4 regions of the Mesorhizobium sp. RIZ17 genome follow, and region 4 is predicted to be linked to each of the others. Evidence: predicted binding sites of a transcription regulator. Region 4 holds the regulator's gene; each other region holds the start of a gene.
What was found. Region 4 encodes PhoB, which activates phosphate uptake and scavenging genes when phosphate is short. Its sites were predicted from a motif close to TGTCATNNANCTGTCAT; they were not measured.

Region 1 (5,273 bases), 3.4 Mb from region 4:
TGAAGAGATGGGCAACATAGCAGGCGCGACTTGGCGTTCCTATGACGTGGCTCACATTGGCACACATTTACGGTGGATAGACGGCCCCGGCTGCAAGCATGCCGTGCGTCCCCATCAATCGCCTTGGCCGTTTGCCTTACTGCCCCGCCTGGTCGGCGTCGGTCAGCGTGCCGAGGAAGGCGACGATGTCGTCGATCTCGGCGTCGCTCAGCGCCGGCTTGTCGCCGGGCTTTCTACCGTTGAACGGCGGGTCGGTGTTGAGGTTCGGCCAGTAGGCCTTTGGCAGGTCGTCGAATTTGTCGACCGTGCCGTCCGCCATCTTCGGATACCAGCGCGCGGGGTCGCTGTCGCGGCTGGCGTAGAAGGCGACCGCCTCGCGCAACGCGTGGAAATAGCCATTGTGGAAGAAGCTTTTGCGCAAGGCCACGTTGCGCAGGGTCGGCGTCTTGAACAGGCCGCAATATTCGGCGCGGCCCTTGAAATCGGTGCGCAGCGGGCCGCACAGGCCAAGGTCGACATAATTGGGATCGGCGTTGGCGGGAATCGCCGGATTGCGCGGCACGGCGACCGCGATTAGGCCGTAATCGGTGAACTGCGGCGGCTCGCCGTCATTGGCCGGCTCGCTCAAGTGACAGCTTGCGCAATTGCCCTTGGTCTCGTCCTCGAACAGCATGCGGCCGCGCAGCTCCTGTGCGGAAAGCTGCGCCTTGCCGGCGAGGAAGGCGTCGTAGCGGCTGGAATAGGGATAGAAGTCGGCGCTGCTCTGCTCGAAGGTGCCGAGCGCATCCACCGCAGCGTCGAAGGCGTCCTTTGGGTCGTCGAAGACATCGGCGCCGAACGCCGCCTTGAAGGCATCGGCATAGGGCGCCTTGCGCAGGCTGGCGACCACCTCGGCCTCGTCTTTGTTGCCCATCTCGAAGGACGACAGCAGCGGAATCCTCGCCTGGTCCTTGCCATGGTCGGCGCGGCCGTCCCAGGTCAGGCCGCCGGTCGGGCCATTGTCGACGCTTTCGTCGCCTTCGTCCTCGGAGTCGTAAAAATGCTCGGTGAAGGCCGGCGCCGCCTGCAGGTAGCGCAGCGATGGGACAGTGCGGACGCCCGGCTGGTCGAGCTTTGCCCCGCCTATCTCGACCGGCGAAGCCGAGGCCGGTCCGAAGGCGTGGTTGGGATCGTGGCAGGACGAGCAGGCCTGCTTGCCCGAGGCCGAGAGCGAAGGGTCGAAGAACATCTGCCGCCCGAGCGCAGTCAGCGCGTCGGCGCGGGCAAAGGCGTCCTGGCGCGACATGGGGCCGGGATGGACGCCGGAAGGTTCCGCGGTGTTGGCAGGCGCGGTCAAGCCGACCATCGAGGCAGTCAGAAGGGCGATCGTGTGATTTTTCCGTCCCATCGTCTGCGGCGACATCCCTGATTTCCTTCGCCCGATTCCGTTCGCGACGTAAGGATCGAGTGCAACGGATTGATGACCGGCGTATTCGCTCACGAAACCGTGTTCGGCCGGGGCGGAACTGTCACAAAGGTGACAACGCACCGAAGTAGCTGGGCATAGATGCAGGTTGCTTGCCTGCATTGCCGTCCTCCAGCCATTCCCAAGCCACGAGGCATTTCCCGATGACCCGGTCCTTTCTCTCGCTCTGCCTCGCCTCCACGGCGCTGGCATCGCTCTCCATTGCTGCCCACGCGGCTCCTCCCGGCTACGACAAGATCGACACCGTCGTCGTCATCTACGCCGAGAACCGCAGCTTCGATAACCTCTATGGCGGCTTCCCCGGCGCCAACGGCCTGGCCAATGTCTCGCTCGACCAGGCGCGCCAGCTCGACCGCGACGGCAAGCCGCTTTCGGAATTGCCGCCGGCATGGGGCGGACTGACCGGCAAGGGCGTCACCCCGGCGGTGACGGAAGCGCAGAGCGCGCATCTTCCCAATGCCGCTTTCGCGATCGACGACCCCAAGGGCTTCAACGAAAGCACCAACGTCGTCACGCACGACCTCTGGCACCGCTTCTACCAGGAGCAGATGCAGATCGACGGCGGCCGGAACGACAAGTTCGTCGCCTGGGCCGATTCCGGCTCGCTGGTCATGGGCCATTACGACGGCTCGAATCTGCCGATGTGGAACATCGCCAAGAAATACGTGCTGGCGGACAACTTCTTCCAGGGGGCCTTCGGCGGCTCCTTCCTCAACCACTTCATGCTCGCCTGCGCCTGCGCGCCTTACTATCCGAACGCCGACACCAGCCCGGTGAAGGGCCAGATCGCCATCGTCGAGCCGGATGGCGTGACGCTGAAGCCGGCCGACAATTCGCCCGCCTCGGCGCTGGGTGGCGTGCCGAAATTCGCCAATGACGGCGCCATCACGCCCGACTTCTACGCCGTCAACACCATGCAGCCGCCTTACCAGCCGAGCGCCAACAAGCCGGCGGAGGGTGGTGACAAGGCGCTGGCCGATCCGGCGCAGCCGACCACGCTGCCGCCGCAGCACGAGATCACCATCGGTGACCTACTGTCGCTGAAGGGCATTTCCTGGGCCTGGTATTCGGGCGCCTGGCAGGCGGCGCTCGACGGCAAGAACGCGACGCCCGTGCCGAATTTCCAGTTCCACCACCAGCCCTTCAACTATTTCGCGGCCTATGCGCCGGGCACGCCCGCTCGCGCCGAGCACATCAAGGATGGCGGCCTCGACGGCGTCGAGTTCATCAAGGCGATCGACGATGGCAAGCTGCCGGCCGTCACCTTCTACAAGCCGCAGGGCAACCTCAACGAGCACGCCGGCTATGCCGATGTGACCTCTGGCGACCAGCATCTGGCCGACCTCGTCGCGCATCTCGAAAAGAGCCCGCAATGGGCGCATATGCTGGTCGTCGTCACCTATGACGAGAATGGCGGCTTCTGGGACCACGTCGCGCCGCCCAAGGCCGATCGCTGGGGCCCGGGCAACCGCATCCCGGCCTTCATCATCTCGCCCTATGCCAAGATGGGCATGGTCGACCACACGCAGTACGACACCACCTCGATCCTGCGCTTCATCACCAACCGCTACGACCTGCCGGTGCTGCCGGGCATCGTCGCCCGCGACAAGGCGCTGCGCAACAACGACCAGCCGCCGATGGGCGATCTGACGGCGGCGCTCGATCTGACGAAGTAGGCGTTGAACACCCAACGAAAAGGCCCGCCTCGGCGGGCCATTTCGTTGACCTGGCGCTGGACCGCTGAACCACCTATGCGGTCAAGGCTGCGTGCTGCTCGAAAAGCACATGCAGCTGGGAGGCCGGCATAGGCCGCCCGAACAGCCATCCCTGGACATCCGTGCAGCCGTTCTCCCTGACCAGCAGATACTGGTCTTGCGTCTCGACGCCCTCCGCCGTGGTCGTCATGCCGAGCGTGCTGCCGAGTTCGGCGACGGCCTTGACGATAGCCCGGCTTTCGCTGCTCTCGCACATCAGGCTGACGAAGCTGCGATCGATCTTGATGCGGTCGAACGGAAACGACCGCAGGTAGCTCAACGAGGAGTAGCCGGTGCCGAAGTCATCCATGGCGATGCTGACGCCAAGGTCGCGCAGGCCGTGCAGCGTTTGGATCGTATGCTCATTGTGGGCCAACAGCACCGACTCCGTGATCTCTAGCTCCAGCCGTGACGGCAAGAGATTGGACGTGGCGAGCGCCGAGGCAACCTGAAGCGGCAGACCCTGCTGCTTGAACTGGGCCGGCGAGAGATTGACGGCGATCTTGACCGGCTGAGGCCAACTCGCCGCGTCTGCGCAGGCTTGCCGCATGATCCACTCGCCAAGCCCTTCGATAACCCCGGTTTCCTCCGCGAGCTGGATGAATTCGCCCGGCGGCAGCAGGCCGAGCCGCGGATGGTTCCATCGCACGAGGGCTTCGAAGCCGGTAAGCTTGGAGGTCTTTGCGTCATGCAGAGGCTGATAGTGCAGCACGAACTGATCCTGCGCCACGGCAAGCGCCAGTTCCGCTTCGAGCAGGCGACGCTCCTGCAGGCGCGCATCCATTCCCGGCTCGAACGACCGGCAGGTGCCTCGGCCTTCCATCTTGGCCTTGTAGAGCGCGAGGTCGGCGTTGCGGATGAGGATTTCCGAGCTGTCGCCGTCGTCGGGAAACACAGCGATGCCGACGCTGGCGCCGATGCCGATCTTGTGTCCCTGGATCACGAATTCCGCCGAAAGCGCGTGAATGGCCCGGCTGGCCAACCCGCCGGCCTGCGCGTCGCTGTCAAAAAGCAACTGAATGACGATGAATTCGTCGCCGCCGACCCGCGCCACCATCGCGGTTTCGCCGGCCTGCTGCCTGAGGCGCTTGGCCACGGCCACGAGAAGCTCGTCGCCCACCGGATGGCCGAGCGTGTCGTTCACCGGTTTGAACCGGTCGAGGTCGATGCAGTGTACCGCCAACTTTTCGCCGTCCCGCAAGCTCCGCAGCGCCTCGTCCATCGTCTCGGCCAGCAGGCCGCGATTGGGCAGTCCGGTAAGAATATCGTGTGTCGCAAGATGCTGTATCTCGGCGGTGCGTTCCTCCACGCGCCGCTCCAGGGTTTCGGCAGCCTCCGCCTGCATCGACATGCTCCGCGCGATCGCATGCCAGCACGCTAGGGCGAGCAGCGTGACGACGGCAATGGCGGCGTAGCCCGCCAGCTCGAATTGCTTCACCGACTGGACATCGACGTCGCTTTCGAACCGGCTGTTGGGAAAGCCGGCCCACAGCCGCCATGCGCTTCTGGGATCGTTGAGCGAGAGCGGAATGACTTCGGAATAGATCAGCTTGGAATCTGGCGCCGTGAACGATTTTGTGTCGGCCGCTAGGGCTGTCGAAAGCCGGTGCTGGTCGGATTCGAAGCCATAGTCGGAATTGACGATGACGTAGTCGCTGCTGGGCAGCAGCTTGCGCAACGCCGAGGTCAGCATGATCGCCGAGACCGAGCCGCGAAGCGTGCCGTCAGCCGCGAAAACGGGAACCGAGAGGATGAAGCCCGAGCGGTCGGCATCGTTGCCGCTGTGGATGAAATCGGTGTTGTCGCAGGTGATCAGTTCCTTCGTGCCGATGATCGGCACGTTGAGACCGTCGATGCCACTTGAATCCGGATAATTCGCCTTCAGCCAGGCAAGCTGCTTGGCAAGTTCGTGGTACTCATAGGTCTCGACCTCCTCCGCCGGCCGCTGAAGCGATTGATTGTCCAGCTTCCTCGGCTTTCGATCGTCGGCATCGGCCCTTGCCCTGGCGTTGACGATCAGCTGGTCGAACTGAAGGATCGGCTCCTCGAGCTTG
Region 2 (5,273 bases), 3.2 Mb from region 4:
GAGCAGCGAATAGAGGAAGCCCTCGCGCACGCCCTGCGCCGAAACCACGATCTTAGAAGGCTGCATCGCCGTCATGATCTCCTGCAGCACGACGGCGCCGTAGGGCAAGAGCGAGCGGCGGTTCTTGGAGACACCCTCGATGCCCCTCACCTTCTCGACCTCGCCCTTGGCGACCTGTTTCAGGAAAGCCTGCGCGCTGTCGGCCGTTATCTCGTAGTGATGCATGACGCCGAGTGGGTAGTTGGTCATCTCCATATGCAGCCTGGCGAGGTTTCGCCAGGTGCCGCCGACGGCGTAGAAGACCCTGCCCTGCCCGCCTTTGAGCAGCTTTGCCCGCGCCAGCTCCTGGCGGGCGATCTTCTGGGCCTGGACGAGCGAGTTCTTGGCCATGTCCTGCAGGCGCAGGCCGCCAAGCGGCAGCGTGATGCCCTGGCCGATCGTCTCGCGGTTGATGTCGATCAGCTCGAGGCTGCCGCCGCCGAGGTCGCCGGCGATGCCGTTGGCGGGATGGAAGCCGGACATGACGCCGAGCGCAGAATAATAAGCCTCCTGGCGGCCGGTGAGTACGCGGATCTCGGTCCTCAGCACGTCCTCGGCGCGGTGGATGAAATCGGGACCGTTGCCGGCCTCGCGCGCGGCGGCGGTGGCCAGCACGTACATATGCTCGGCGCCGGCTTGATCCGAAAGCGCGCGAAAACGACGGAATTCCTCCATCGAGCGCGTCACCGCCTCGGGATCGAGCTTGCCCGTCGAAACGATGCCGCGGCCGAGGCCGGCCAGCATCTTTTCGTTGAACAGAAGCGTGGGCGAGCGGGCCAGCCCCTCATAGACGACAAGGCGGATCGAGTTCGATCCGATGTCGATGATCGACAGCGGCCGCCGGTCCTGAAGCCGGCCCTGGGAAACTGCGATCACGCGGCGCCGTTCTTCTTGCGGCGCTTGAACTGGGCAATGCGCTTGGGCGCATGCGATTTCAGCGCGTCACCCCGTCCCGACAGGCTCGGATTGGTCATGAAATATTCCTGCGCGTTGAACGGTTCCTCGCCTTCCTCCAGCACAACGCGCCGGGAGGTGCCGTCAGCCAATACGTCGAAACTTTGCTGGTTGTCCATGATGTTGCCCAGCATGATCTGGCCGAGCACCTGTTCATGCACAGTTGGATTGGTGATGGGCACCAGGGTCTCGACGCGGCGGTCGAGATTGCGCGGCATCATGTCGGCCGACGAGATGTAGACAATCGCCTCGTCCGACGGCAGGCCGTGGCCGTTGCCGAAGCAGAAGATGCGGCTGTGCTCGAGGAAACGGCCGACGATCGATTTCACCCTTATGTTCTCCGACAGGCCGGGCACCTGAGGCCGCAGGCAGCAGATGCCGCGCACGACGAGGTCGATCTCGACGCCGGCGCGGCTGGCGTCGTAAAGCGCATCGATGATGGTCGGATCGACCAGCGCGTTCATCTTCATCCAGATGCGCGATGGCCGGCCCTCACGGGCATGGACGATCTCGTCCGAGATGTGTTTCAGGATGCGCTTGCGCAGCGTGAAGGGCGATACGGCAAGGCGCATCTCCTCGGCCGGCTCGGCATAGCCGGTGATGAAATTGAAGAGCTGCGCGACATCGCGCGCGATCGTCGGGTCGGTGGTGAAGAAGGACAGGTCGGTGTAGATGCGCGCGGTGACCGGGTGGTAGTTGCCGGTGCCGAGATGCACGTAATTGCGCAGCTTGCCGTCCTCGCGGCGCACCACCAGCGACATCTTGGCGTGGGTCTTCAATTCCAGGAAGCCGAACACGACCTGCACGCCGGCGCGTTCGAGGTCGCGCGCCCAGCGGATATTGGCCTCCTCGTCGAAGCGCGCCTTGAGCTCGACCAGCGCCGTGACCGACTTGCCGGCCTCGGCGGCGTCGATCAGCGCGCGCACGATCGGGCTGTCGTTCGAGGTGCGGTAGAGCGTCTGCTTGATCGCCACCACTTCCGGGTCGGCAGCGGCCTGACGCAGGAACTGCACCACCACGTCGAAGGACTCGTAGGGGTGATGGACGACAATGTCCTTCTCGCGAATGGCGGCGAAGCAGTCGCCGCCATGCTCGCGGATGCGCTCGGGAAAGCGCGGATTGTAGGGCGTGAATTTGAGGTCGTCGCGCGGAATGGCGACGATCTCGGAGATCTGGTTGAGTGCCAGCGGACCGGTGAGCACGCTGATGCGGCTCGACGAGACGCCGAGCTCGCCGGCGACGAAGTCGCGCAATTGAGCCGGCATCAGCGTGTCGAATTCGATGCGGATCACCGAGCCGCGACGCCGCCGCTTCAGCGCCGTTTCGAACAGGCGCACCAGGTCTTCCGACTCTTCCTCGACCTCGATGTCGCTGTCGCGGATGATGCGGAACGTGCCCGAGCCCTTGACCTCGTAGCCGGGGAAAAGCTTGCCGATATAGATGCCGACCACTTCCTCCAGCGGAATGAAGCGGACATGGTTCTTGCGGTCGGGCAGGCGGATGAAACGCTTGAGCGCCACCGGCAGGCGCAGCAGTGCGCTCATCTCCTCGCCATTCTTGCGATGGCGCAGTTGCAGGGCGATGGAAAAGCCGAGATTGGGAATGAAGGGAAACGGATGCGCCGGGTCGATCGACAGCGGCGTCAGCACCGGGAAAACCTGTTCCTGGAAATGCTCCTCCAGCCAGGCCTTCTCGTCCTTGGTCAGCGCATCGCGGGTGATGCTTTCGATGCCTTCCTTGTTGAGCAGGACCATCAGTGCCGAGAGGCTCTTCTGCTGGTCCTCCTGCAGGCGCTCGACCTCGCGCAGCAATTGCTCGAGCTGCTGCTCGGGCGTGCGGCCGTCAGGGCTTTTCAGCGCGATGCCCTCGCGCACCTGGCCGGCGAGGCCGGCGACGCGGACCATGAAGAATTCATCGAGATTGGCGGCCGAGATCGACAGGAAGCGGACGCGCTCGAGCAGCGGATGATGCTCGTTCAGCGATTCCTCCAGGACGCGGCGGTTGAATTGCAGCCAGGAGAATTCGCGGTTGACGAAACGGTCGGGATTGCCGCCGTCCGGGCTTGCCGCCACGACGGTGATGAACTCGCTCTGCACAGGCTTCAGTTCGTTCATGGTTTCCCGCTCTTGCCCGCTACCGTCCCCAGGGAGCGCCGCATATTGCCGTTCGGCGACGCTCTAACATGTTTTTGTGACGCATGATCGTCACGGAATCGATCCGTGCGCGGAGCCATGCGCTTAACCGGCTCAACTTATCCTCTGCCAGCCTTTTGCGACAGTTTGATTTCATCGATCTTGCAAACTGGCCTGTTATGCTCCAGATGCAGACGGGTCACACCCACTGGCCGAACCCAATTGGAGACGACGATGGCAGGCGGTAGCATTCCCCATTTCCAGAACGACGCGGGCCATCCGGTCATCGAGATCGGCGTCAGGGAATTCATGTGCACCGGCGCCAACCCGCCTTTCGACCATCCGCATGTGTTCCTCGACATGGGCGACGACAATGAAAAGGTCTGCCCCTACTGCTCGACGCTCTACCGCTATTCGCCGTCGCTGAAGGCGACGGAAACGCAGCCGGCCGGCTGCCTCTATGTCGACCAGGCCGCCTGACCCTTTTTCCCCGATCATGGCTGAAACACGGTCCCAGCAAATCGTCATCGCCGGGGCTGGCATCGCCGGATTGACGGCGGCGCTCGCTTTTGCCGAGCGCGGTTTCCCGGTAAAGCTGTTCGAGCAGGCAAAGCAGCTCGAAGCCGCCGGCGCCGGGCTCCAGCTTTCACCCAACGCGACCCGCATCCTGCGCCAGCTCGGCGTGCTCGATCGCCTGCTGGCCGACGCGATCCGGCCTGAAGCGGTGGTGCTGAAGGACGCGAGAAGCCTGCGCGAGCTGGCCCGCGTGCCGCTTGGACAAGCCGGAGAAAAACGCTGGCGCGCGCCCTATCTGGTGGCGCATCGCGCCGACCTGCAGGCAGCGCTGATGGCGGCAGTGGCGGACCGGCCCGATATCGAGCTTGTCACCGGCGCGCGCGTGACCGGCATCGCGGCCGACGCGCCGGGTATCAGCGTGACAGTCGAGACGGATGGCAAAGCTGCACAGGTCGCTGGCAGCCTGCTGGTCGGAGCCGACGGCGTCTGGTCCACGGTTCGCGCACAGCTTGCCGGCGGGGAATCCGGTTTCGCGAAAAGCCGCTTCTCGGGCCGACTGGCCTGGCGCGCCACAGTGGCGACCGAAAGTCCCGCAGGGCAGGCTTTTGCCGAGATCGGCGCGGCGGGATGCGTCACCACCTTCCTGCATCCCGGCTTCCATTTGGTCGCCTATCCGGTGAGCAAGGGCAGCGCCGTCAATCTCGCCGCCTTCACCAAGGGCGAGCAGATCGCGGAAGGCTGGTCAGGCCATGCCGACCCGGCCATCCTCTCCAGTGCCATGCGCGGCACCGCGGCGAAGCTCGCAAGGCTCGTCGCGCTGGCGGGGCCATGGACGGCGTTTCCGATGCACACGGTCCGGCAACGGCGCTGGGCGGTCCCGCAAGGCATCGCGCTGATCGGCGACGCCGCGCATGCCATGACACCGTTCGCGGCGCAGGGCGCGGCGATGGGGATCGAGGATGCCGCGATGCTGGCCAATCTGGTCGCCGATTTTCCGGACGATCCGAAGCAGAGCCTGACTATCTGGGAGAATCTGAGACGGCCGCGCGTCGAAAAGGTGCTGAAGCGCGGCACGCTCAATCGCCTGGCCTGGCATGCCAGGGGACCGGTGGCGATTGCCCGCAACCTGGTGCTGGCGACGCGGCCGGCGGAGAAACTCGCGGCCGATCTGGACTGGCTGTATGGCTGGGAGGAGCGGAAGGTTGTGAGGCGGTAGTGGATGCCTAACGGGCGAAAAGTTGGATAGGCTGGCGGGCCAGCGCCCCCCTCTGTCCTGCCGGACATCTCCCCCGCAAGGGGGGAGATTGGCAGCTCACGCGCCTCGTTCATCCTGCGACGTTGGCGATTGGCGAAAGCCGCAGCTACAGCTGATCTCCCCCCTTGCGGGGGAGATGGCCGGCAGGCCAGAGGGGGGTGTGACGGAACTCGGCGCTCGCTTGGACGAGTGCTAATTGTATATCCTCAGCGACCACCCCAACGACATCGGCAGCGGGTTCCACCATCCCGTGCGAAGGCCTGCAATACGCAGTCCCGCTGCCGTCCAGGTGTTGCAGCCGACCAGAGCGTTGAAATGGCCGTTGGCTTCGTAGAAACGGTCATAGGTTGAATAGCCCGCATTCTCGATCACCACTG
Region 3 (5,273 bases), 350 kb from region 4:
CTTCAGGTGCTCGACGAAGCCGGTCGCCTGGACATTGTCGGAGTGCGAGATGACGAATTCCTCGTCCTGCGCGGCGGCGACGACGTCCTCGCCGAGCTCGCCGGCGCGCAGCGCCCGGTCGCACAGCGCCATCGCCATCGCCTTGCGCTCGCTCTGGCCGAAGACAAGGCCGTAGCCGCGCGTGAACTGTGGCGGCGCCTTGGCCGAGCCCTTGAACTGGTTGACCATCTGGCATTCGGTGACGCGGATGGAGCCGAGCGGCACGGCGAAAGGCAGCTCGGGCACGTCCAGCTCCAGCGCGACCTCGCCGATGCGTACTTCGCCGACGAAGGGGTGGTTGCGGGCATAGCCGCGCTGCGTCGAGTAGCCGAGCGCCAGGAGAAAGCCCTCGTCGCCGCGCGATAGCGCCTGCAGGCGGATGTCGCGTGCCATCGGGAATTGCAGCGGCTCGCGCGTGATGTCGCCGGGCACATGGTCCAGCGGCATGTCGCCGTCGGCCTCGATCAGCCCTTCATGGGCGAGGATCGCGGAGACGCGCGGCATCGCCTCAGCCTCGGCTGGACGCTGCGCGGGTGTTTCGACCTCGGCGCCGGCGGCAAGCTCGGGATCGAGCAGCCGGTGGGTATAGTCGAAGGTCGGGCCGAGCACCTGTCCGCCCGGCAGGTCCTTGTACGTGGCCGATATGCGCCGTTCGAGCTGCATGGCGCCGGTATCGACCGGATTGGTGTAACCGAAGCGCGGCAGCGTGGTGCGGTAGGCGCGCACCAGGAAGATCGCCTCGATCATGTCGCCGCGCGCCTGGACGACGGCGAGTGCTGCGAGCTCGCGATCATAGAGCGAGCCTTCGCTCATCACGCGGTCGACGCCGAGCGCCAGCTGCTCGACGATCTGGTCGAGGCGCAGCGCCGGCACCGAGCGGTCGCCGCGGCGGCGATCGGCAAGCAGGCGGTGCGCATTGGCAATGGCGGCCTCGCCGCCTTTCACCGCGACATACATGTCATGCCTCCATCGACTTGATGCGGGTGGTGCGCGGCAGGCAGGCGAGGCTGCCGGGCGCCGCCAGGATGATGTCGACGCCGCGCGGGAAACGCTGGTTGCTCTGCTTCCACTGCTCGACGAAATGGCGCGGCATGCCGGTCGGCGCGATCATCGCCGTCTTCTCGATGCCGGGGCCTTCGAGCAGCAGCGTCGGGCCGGAACCGAGATCGCCGGTGAGCAGGATCAGCGTCGTCGAGCGGTCGGGATATTCCTGCGTGCCCTGCGAGAAACCGTCGATCGCCGCCATCTCCTTCGGATTGGCGATAAAGGCGAAATGCGCGTCGGCGGGCGTGTTGGCCAAAGGCGCGCCGGTGTGGAAGCCGAGCCAGGCCTTGACCGAGGCCTCCGCCTGGAACGGCGGATCGAGCCAGACCGGCGTGTCGTTGTCGCAGAGCGCAAGCGCCACGGCGCCGGCCGTCGCCGACAACGGCGCCGGCGGGCGGGCGAGCTGCGGCAGCTCCTGGACGGTGCCGGGGCGCGCCATCGCATCCATGATGGCGCGGAACACGGCCTGGGCGTCGAAGACCGGCTCGGCGAAACCGCCGTCGATCGATTGCGTGGCGATGTTCATCAGTCCTCTCCGCGCACCATGGTGAAGAAATCCACTTTCGTTGCCGCCGTTTCGACGCGCTTTGTCTCGCGCGCCGCATCGAGCGCCGCGCGCAAGGGCGCGGCGAGCTTCGTCTCGACCGCTTCGCGATGTGCCGGGTCCTGCCAGAGCGCGTCAGCGATTGCCGCCAGTTTTGCCTTGCCCTTGTCGCGGCCGAGCGCATAGGAATGGCCGACCTGGCCCGACGGCAGCCGCACCGTGGCGCGGGTGACCGTAGCCTCGCCGACATTGAACGGCGCGCCGCCGCCGCCGATCCGCCCGCGCACCGTCACCAATCCGGTCTCCGGGCCTCGCAAAAGCTCCGCCTCGGAAGGCAGGCCCGCTTCGCTCCACAGACGGGCGATCTCATCGGCCGCGGCATGTGCCAGCGTCGCCATCAAGGCCTTTCGCCCGGCCTGCTCGCGCGCTTCCTGTCCTCGCATGGCATCGCTCCTGCATGTGAAAATTTGTCTATTGATATAGACAACTATACAAATTATACTCACCTCGTAACGGGAGTCCATGACGGCTGGATGACAAGGGCGGGAAAAATGCTTGGGGGCGATAGGTGACCGGACTGGCGGCTAGTATCGAAAGGCGCAACGGCGTGTCGCTTTGGCGGCAGATCGCCGACAGGATCCTGCAGGCGATTGCCAATGGAGATTTCGCCGAGAATGCGGCGCTGCCGCCCGAAGTCGCACTGGCCGAGCGCTACGGCGTCAACCGCCATACGGTGCGCAGCGCCATCGCAGCACTTGTGCAGGAAGGCGTGCTGAAGGCCGAGCAGGGACGCGGCACCTTCGTCCTGTCGCGCAAACGGCTGTCCTATCCGATCGGCGCGCGCACGCGCTTCTCGACCGGGCTGCAGGGGCAGACGAGCGAGCGGCACATCGCGCTCTTGTCATCATCCACGGAGCCGGCCAGCCGGCGCATCGCCGAGGCGCTGGGCATCGCCAAGGGCGCGGCCGTCATTTGCCTGGAGACGCGTGGCGAGGCCGATGGTCATCCAGTATCGCGCGCGACGACCTGGTTCGACGCCCAGCGCTTCGCCGGCATCGAGGACGCAATGGCGGAAACGGGATCGATCACCGCCTCGCTCAAGCGTTTCGGCATCAACGATTATCTGCGGCAATCGACCGTGCTGTCGGCACGTCATGCCGATGCCGACGACCTTGCAGCGCTCGATCTGCAGCCGGGCGCCATCGTGCTGGTCACCGTCGCCGTCAACGTCACGCTCGATGGCCAGCCGATCCAGTTCGCGGAGTCGCGCTTCCCCGCGGAGCGGGTGGAGCTCAGGCTATTGGCCAACGATTAGCCTTCAACGCGGTCATCCAGGACGATAGCCCAGTGAGGTCGTCATCCACGGGCGGAGCGACGCGAAGCGGAGCGCAGACCCGAGGATCCATTCCGTTACCTTGATCGTAAAGCGCGGCGGAACAGAATTCTGGATCGTTGCAACGCGTCGGCGTCACGGAATGGATCCTCGGGTCTGCGCTGCGTCGCTACGCTCCTTGCTCCGCCCGTGGATGACGAAGGGACAGGCGCTTCGGCCAATCACCAATGCTGCGACCTGCCAGGAATCCAGAGCCGAGATCTCCGTGCCGGCGCTCAGCCGACCTCGATGACCGCTTTGATCAGCCCCGATTTCTCATGCGTCCATCTGGCGAGGTCGCGCGGCGTTCCGGCGAGCGTGGTGCGATGGGTGACGAGCTTGTTCAACGGCACGGAGCCGTTGCGGATCGAGGCCGCGACATGGTCGAAATCGGCTTTCAGCGCGTTGCGGCTGCCGACCAGCGTCATCTCGCGCTTGTGGAATTCGGGGTCGGAGAAGGTGATGTCGTCCTTGACGACGCTGACCAGCACCAGCGTGCCGCCATGCGCGACATGGGCGAAGGCCGACTGCACCGATTGGGTGTTGCCGGTCGCGTCGAACACAAGGTCGAACCCTTCGCCGCCGGTCGCCTGCCGCACCAGGTCGGCGGCCGCCGCTTTCGAGCTGTCCAGCGGGGCAAAGCCGAGTTCCTTTTCGGCGAAGCCGAGACGTTCAGCGCTCATGTCGAGCAGGCTGACATCCAGCCCGGCGATGCGCGCGAAGATCGCCGTGCCAAGGCCGATTGGGCCGGCCCCGATGACCAGCGTGCGCTGGCCGAACTGACCGAGCGAGCGGCGCACCGCATGCGCGCCAATGGCCAGGAATTCCACCGCCGCGGCGTCGGCCAGCGACAGGCCGTTCGTCGGGTAGAGGTTTTGCGCCGGCACCAGGATCTCGTCGCACATGGCGCCGTCGCGATGCACGCCCAGCACCTCGATCTTCACGCAGCAATTCGGTTTGCCGTGCCGGCAGGCGATGCATTTGCCGCATGAAAGATAGGGGTTGATGATCACCGGCTCGCCGACCGCGAGATCGACGCCTTCGCCCTTCTCGACGATGGTGCCGGAAACCTCATGGCCCATGATGCGCGGATAGGCCAGGAAGGGGTGCTTGCCTTCGAAGATGTGGTAGTCGGTGCCGCAGATGCCGACATGGCTGACCGCGACGCGTGCCCAGCCGGGCGGCGGCGTAGCTGGGGCGGCGCGGTCTTCGAGGACAAGCTCGCCGGGCGAGCGGCAGACAACGGCTTTCATGGGCAATCCAAAAAAGAGCGCCGGCCTCGGTCGAACCGGGCCGGCGCGGAGTTTCAGGGAGGATTCATTTGCCGCGACGGCGCAGACCGTCGAAGTAGACGATGACGATGATCAGCACGCCGGTGATGATGCGCTGCCAGAAGGCGTTGACGTTGAGCAGGTTGGCGCCGTTGTTGATGGTGGCGAGGATGAATGCGCCGAGCAGCGGCCCGTGCACCGACCCGACCGCGCCGAAGAGCGAGGTGCCGCCGATCACCGACGAGGCGATCGCCTGCAACTCCCAACCTTCGGCCTGGGTCGGATTGCCGATGCCGATGCGGGATGCCAGCAGGACGCCGACGAAGGCCGCGCACAGGCCGGACAGCGTATAGGCCATATAGATGGTGCGCTGCACGTTGACGCCGGACAGGCGCGACGCCTCGGCATTGGAGCCGACCGAGAACAGATAGCGGCCCCAGCGGCTGTGATGCAGGAAGATGTAGGCCGGGATGCCGACAAGGATCACCATCCAGAACAAATTGGGGACGCCGACGAAGGAATTGCGCGAGAACTCCTGGAAGGCGTCGTTGTTGATCGAGATGGAATTGCCGTTGGTCATCAACAGTCCGATGCCGCGCAGCGATGTCAGCGTCGCCAGCGTGATGATGAAGGGCGGCAGGCCCATCTTGACGATGCCGAAACCGTGGAACAGGCCGATGGCGACGCCGACCAGAAGCGTGATCAGGATAGCGGCGAAGACCGGCACGCCGGCATTGATCAGCATTGCGGCGATGACGGTGGAGAAGCCGACCACCGCGCCGACGGAAAGATCGATGCCGCCGGTGATGATGACGAAGGTCTGGCCGACTGCGAGGATGGCGATCATCGAACCCTGGCGCAGCAGATTCGAAATGTTGTTGGCCGAGGCGAAGCTCGACGTCGCCACCGACAGGATGACCCACAGGAGAACCAGCAGCGCCAGCAGCGTCAGCCCGAACAGGGCGTTGTAGTTGCGCTTGGGTTTTTCGGCGGCGATGGCCTC
Region 4 (5,273 bases):
AGCCTGACCGATGTCGACTGCCGCATCGCTTCACCAAAGCCGCAAACGCAAGAACGCCGTGATGATGGCGCTGTGCGTCGTCGCGGCGGGCATCGGCCTCGCCTGGCTGGCGTTGATCCTCGGGGCGCTGCTCTATAAGGGGCTCTCCGGGGTGAACCTGGCCGTGTTCACGCAGATGACGCCGCCGCCCGGCGACGCCGGCGGCCTGCTCAACGCCATCTACGGCAGCATCGTCATGACGATCATCGGCATCATCGTCGGCACGCCGATCGGCGTGCTGGCCGGTACCTACATGGCCGAGTACGGGCGCTTCTCGAAGCTCACGACGATCGTGCGCTTCATCAACGACATCCTGCTGTCGGCGCCATCGATCATCATCGGCCTGTTCGTCTATGAGCTGATGGTACGGCCGATGGGGCACTTCTCGGCGATTGCCGGCGCCGTCGCCCTGTCGATCCTGGTGATCCCCGTCGTGGTGCGCACCACAGAGGACATGCTGAACCTCGTGCCCAACGCGCTGCGCGAAGCGGGCACCGCCATCGGCGCGCCACGCTGGGTGGTGATCCGCTCGGTCGCCTACCGCGCGGCCCTGTCCGGCATCGTGACCGGCATCCTGCTGGCGATCGCCCGCATCTCCGGCGAAACCGCGCCGCTTCTCTTCACCGCGCTCAACAACCAGTTCTGGTCGAGCAATCTCAATGCCCCGATGGCCAGCCTGCCGGTGACCATCTTCCAGTTCGCCCTCAGCCCTTACGAGGAATGGCAGCAGCTGGCCTGGACGGGCGCACTCATAATCACCCTTACGGTTCTCGGGCTGAGCATTATCGCCCGCAGCCTGACCGGACGCAGAGAGGACAGATGAAACCGATGTTGTCCACCGACCTGAACGTAGCCGACACGACCGTCGAGAAGGCCAAGATCGAGGTCAAGAACCTCAATTTCTACTATGGCCAATCGAAGGCGCTGAAGGACATCAACCTGTCCTTGCCGGAGCGCAGCGTGACCGCCTTCATCGGCCCGTCGGGCTGCGGGAAGTCGACGCTGCTGCGCGTGCTCAACCGCATCTACGAGCTCTATCCGAAGCAGAGCGCCGAGGGCCAGGTACTGCTCGACGGCAAGAACATCCTCGACCGCTCGCAGGACCTCAACCTTCTGCGCACCAAGATCGGCATGGTGTTCCAGAAGCCGACGCCGTTCCCGATGTCGATCTACGAGAACATCGCCTTCGGCGTCAGGCTGTATGAGAAGATCAGCAAGGCCGAGATGGACAGCCGCGTCGAGTCGGCGCTGAAGCGCGCCGCGCTGTGGAACGAGGTCAAGGACAAGCTCAACGCCAGCGGCCTCAGCCTTTCCGGCGGCCAACAGCAGCGCCTGTGCATCGCCCGCACCGTGGCGGTGAAGCCCGAGGTCATCCTGCTCGACGAGCCGGCCTCGGCGCTCGATCCGCTGTCGACCGCCAAGATCGAGGAACTGATCGACGAGTTGCAGGCCGACTATACGATCGTCATCGTCACCCACAACATGCAGCAGGCGGCGCGCGTGTCGAGGCAGACGGCGTTCATGTATCTGGGCGAGCTGGTGGAGTTCGACCGGACCGAGAAGATCTTCACCTCGCCCCGCGAAAAGCGCACGCAGGACTACATCACCGGCCGCTTCGGCTGAGTTCATACGAGGACATCATCATGGCCGAACATACCGTCGCCTCCTTCGACGAGGATCTGAGGCAGATCAGCCGGCTTATCAACGACATGGGCGATCTGGCCGGCTCCATGGTCGGCGGCGCGACCAGGGCCCTGCTCGAAACCGACAATGCGCTGGCGCAGCGCGTCGTCTCCGACGACGCCATCATGGACGCGCGCCAGCGCGAGCTTGACGACCGCGCCATCACGCTGATCGCCAAGCGGCAGCCGATGGCGGACGACCTGCGCAACGTTGTCGGCTCGATCCGCATGGCGGGCGATCTCGAACGCATCGGCGATCTTGCCAAGAACATCGCCAAGCGCGTTGGCGCGGTCGGCGTCAGCACCGCGCCGCGCGACCTCACGCATTCGATCGATTCCATGGCGCAGCTGGTGCTGATCCAGGTCCAGGCCGTGACCCAGGAATATATGGTGGGCGACGCCACTGCGCTGGCCAAGCTGCGCAACGACGACGAGCGCATCGACGTCAAATACACGTCCGTCTTCCGCGAGCTGTTGACCTACATGATGGAAGATCCGCGCAACATCACCGCTTGCACGCATCTTCTGTTCTGCGCCAAGAATCTCGAGCGCATCGGCGACCATGTGACCAACATCGCCGAGAACGCCTATTATGTGCTCACCGGTACGCAATTGCCCGCCAACCGTCCCAAGCAGGACGAGACGGCAATGTCGGCGCCGGCGGCCTGACGAGAAGGTTACCCCGATGATCGCGCCACGCATCATGGTGGTGGAGGATGAGGAGCCGCTGGGGGTGCTGCTCCGCTACAATCTCGAATCCGAGGGTTACCAGGTGGAAGTGGTGACCCGCGGCGACGAGGCCGAAATCCGCCTTCAGGAAAACGTTCCCGACCTGCTCGTGCTCGACTGGATGGTGCCGGCGGTTTCCGGCATCGAGCTCTGCCGGCGCCTCAGGATGCGGCCCGAGACCGAGCGGCTGCCGATCATCATGCTGACGGCGCGGGGCGAGGAAAGCGACCGCGTGCGCGGGCTCTCGACCGGCGCCGACGACTACCTGGTCAAGCCGTTCTCGACGCCGGAATTCATGGCGCGCGTCAAGGCGCTGCTGCGCCGCGCCAAGCCGGAGGTGCTGTCCAGCGTGCTCAAGGTCGGCGACATCGTGCTCGACCGCGAGTCGCATCGCGTCTACCGCAAGAAGAGCGAGATAAGGCTCGGCCCGACCGAGTTCCGCCTGCTCGAATTCATGATGCGGCATCCTGGCCGCGTGTTCTCGCGCAGCCAACTGCTCGACAATGTCTGGGGCGAGACGATCTATATCGACGAGCGCACGGTGGACGTCCATGTCGGCCGCCTGCGCAAGGCGGTCAACAACGGCCGCATGCCCGACGTCATCCGAACCATTCGCGGGGCGGGTTACGCGATCAGGGAGGATTAGGGATAGGGCGCGGAAGCGCTGACGGGCTCCGCTCCCGGCATCTGCGATGGTGATTAGCCGAGACGCTTCTAGCGTCGTCATCCACGGGCGGAGCAAGGAGCGTAGCGACGCAGCGCAGACCCGAGGATCCATTCCGTGACTTCGACGCGCCGGGGCGGTGCAGAATTCTGCTCCGCTGCGCCTACGATCGAAGTAACGGCATGGATTCCAGGGTCTGCGCTGCGTCGCTTCGCTCCTGTTTCGCCCTGGAATGACGAAGCTGCGGGGCCATCGCTAATCTCAAGCGTCTGCTGCTGTCCTCAGCGACCAGCGGTCACTTCAAAGCCGCTCAGGCCACGTTTTTTCCGCTGCCCGCTCTTGCCTGCATGCCCGGCGCGAAAATCTCCTGGTCGACGAAGGTCAGCGCGCGCATGGCGCAGCCTTCGCGGATCAGCGGCAGCTCGTTAGGCTCGGTGTCGAAGGAGATCGATTCCGAGTGCTGGCCGCCCGCGGTCTGGGCGATCGCCTCCCTTAGCGCCGGCTCGATCAGGTCGAAGGCGGCCGCGCTGACGCCGACCATGGCCACGGGCGCCGGGTCGATGAGGGCGAACAGGCTGCCGAGACCGAAACCAAGCGCCTCGCCTGCCCGACGGTAAGCCTCCCGCTCGGGGCCGTCCTTCTCGCGCGCCTTGGCGGCCAGGGCTCGCATGTCGGCGTCGCCGACGTCGACCGGCTCGGCGTCCTCGCTCATTTTCATGGCGCTGCGCCAGATCGCGTAATTGCCGGCATAGGCCTCGACGCAGCCGCGCCGGCCGCAGCGGCAAAGCGCGCCGCCCGGGCGGTGGATCATGTGGCCGAATTCGCCGCCCGAGGAATGCGTGCCGGTGAACAGCGCGCCCTTCAGCACCAGACCCATGCCGATGCCGTGCGACAGGAGGATGGCGATGAAGTCGTCGCGATAGCGCTCGGGGTCGCGCCATTGCAGCGCCACCGCCATCATGTTGCAGTCGTTCTCCATGGTGGCGGGGATGCCGAATTCCTGCTCGAGGATGTCGGCGAAAGGAATGTCGGTCAGCGGCGTTATCGGCGACCACAGCATGGCCCGTGCGTGGGAATCGGTGATGCCCTGGATGCCCATGGCGATGCGGGCGACGCTGCTCACGTCGAGGTCGGGATCCTGCAGCCGGCGCCGGACGATCGCCACGCATTCGCCGATCAAGTCGTCGCGGGGCATGACAAGCGTGTCCAAGCGCTGCTGCTCCTCGGCGACCACCTGGCCGGCATAATCGATCACGGCGACCGACAGGAAGTTCAGCGACAAGACCACGGTCAGCACCGCGGCGGCTTCAGGGTTCAGCGCCAGGCCGATCTGCGGCCGGCCGCGTTTCAGCGCCGTCGGCTCGCTGGCCTTGCTCTCGGTGAGAATGCCTTCCTGGATCAGATCGGCGGAGATCGCCGAAATGGTCGAGTGGCTGAGCCCGGTGGTGGCGGCAATCTCCGTGCGCGAAGGCTGGCCGGCGCGGCGCACGGCCGAAATCACCATGGCGCGGTTGCGCCGGCGCAAATCGTCGTGACGGATTCCGACCGACATGTCTTCGCACGTCCTCCCCGGTCATCGCGGCCTTGTGATGATGCCATGGCCTAGCGTTGACACGCCAGACGGTTCACCATTTGCGGAAACGGCGAACCGTCTGTCTTTTGTTCTGACGCAATTCCGGGCGGAAAACCGCTGCGCACTTTTCCTGGAATTGCTTCTGGATACTGGCAGAAGCCAAGGTCCATGTCATTATTTATTGCGGGTGTCGAAAAAAATGTTCGGACCCATCAAAACCCATCAGAATCGCGGTTGACAGCGTCGTTTTGCTGGATCACTATTTTTTTGAGGCTCGAAAAAAAGCCTCTGTACCGGCCTTCGGGCCAGTCTGGGTCGCGCCGCACAGAGCGCAGGGAGGATATCATGAAGAAATTCGCAGCCGCCATCCTGGCGGGCGTTGCCATGTCGCTGACGTTGGCGTCGGTCGCCGAGGCGAAGGACAAGGTGATCGGCGTCTCTTGGTCGAATTTCCAGGAAGAGCGCTGGAAGACCGACGAAGCGGCGATGAAGGCAGCCATCGAGGCCGCCGGCGACAAGTATATTTCGGCCGACGCGCAGTCCAATCCGGGCAAGCAGCTGACCGATGTCGAAAGCCTGATCTCGC

Region 1: a site for PhoB is predicted at 1,449-1,465, ahead of WDX12_RS22190 (acid phosphatase). Genes of this name have one in related genera too.
Region 2: a site for PhoB is predicted at 3,265-3,281, ahead of WDX12_RS24145 (RNA degradosome polyphosphate kinase). Genes of this name have one in related genera too.
Region 3: a site for PhoB is predicted at 2,150-2,166, ahead of phnF (phosphonate metabolism transcriptional regulator PhnF). Genes of this name have one in related genera too.

Annotation. Positions count from the first base shown of each region.
Region 1 covers NZ_CP147861.1:4,621,375-4,626,647, forward strand. Annotated here, with positions in the region: gene WDX12_RS22185 (cytochrome-c peroxidase) at 137-1,345, opposite strand; gene WDX12_RS22190 (acid phosphatase) at 1,609-3,141, shown strand; gene WDX12_RS22195 (putative bifunctional diguanylate cyclase/phosphodiesterase) at 3,215-5,273, opposite strand, start outside.
Region 2 covers NZ_CP147861.1:4,968,567-4,973,839, reverse strand. Annotated here, with positions in the region: gene ppx (exopolyphosphatase) at 1-915, opposite strand, end outside; gene WDX12_RS24145 (RNA degradosome polyphosphate kinase) at 912-3,107, opposite strand; gene WDX12_RS24140 (zinc-finger domain-containing protein) at 3,360-3,605, shown strand; gene WDX12_RS24135 (FAD-dependent monooxygenase) at 3,622-4,857, shown strand; gene WDX12_RS24130 (TIGR02117 family protein) at 5,089-5,273, opposite strand, start outside.
Region 3 covers NZ_CP147861.1:884,155-889,427, reverse strand. Annotated here, with positions in the region: gene WDX12_RS04370 (carbon-phosphorus lyase complex subunit PhnI) at 1-996, opposite strand, end outside; gene phnH (phosphonate C-P lyase system protein PhnH) at 998-1,609, opposite strand; gene phnG (phosphonate C-P lyase system protein PhnG) at 1,609-2,070, opposite strand; gene phnF (phosphonate metabolism transcriptional regulator PhnF) at 2,196-2,942, shown strand; gene WDX12_RS04350 (zinc-binding alcohol dehydrogenase family protein) at 3,236-4,252, opposite strand; gene WDX12_RS04345 (ABC transporter permease) at 4,317-5,273, opposite strand, start outside.
Region 4 covers NZ_CP147861.1:1,237,461-1,242,733, reverse strand. Annotated here, with positions in the region: gene pstC (phosphate ABC transporter permease subunit PstC) at 1-7, shown strand, start outside; gene pstA (phosphate ABC transporter permease PstA) at 11-862, shown strand; gene pstB (phosphate ABC transporter ATP-binding protein PstB) at 859-1,662, shown strand; gene phoU (phosphate signaling complex protein PhoU) at 1,683-2,390, shown strand; gene phoB (phosphate regulon transcriptional regulator PhoB) at 2,407-3,096, shown strand; gene WDX12_RS06100 (ROK family protein) at 3,425-4,666, opposite strand; gene xylF (D-xylose ABC transporter substrate-binding protein) at 5,033-5,273, shown strand, end outside.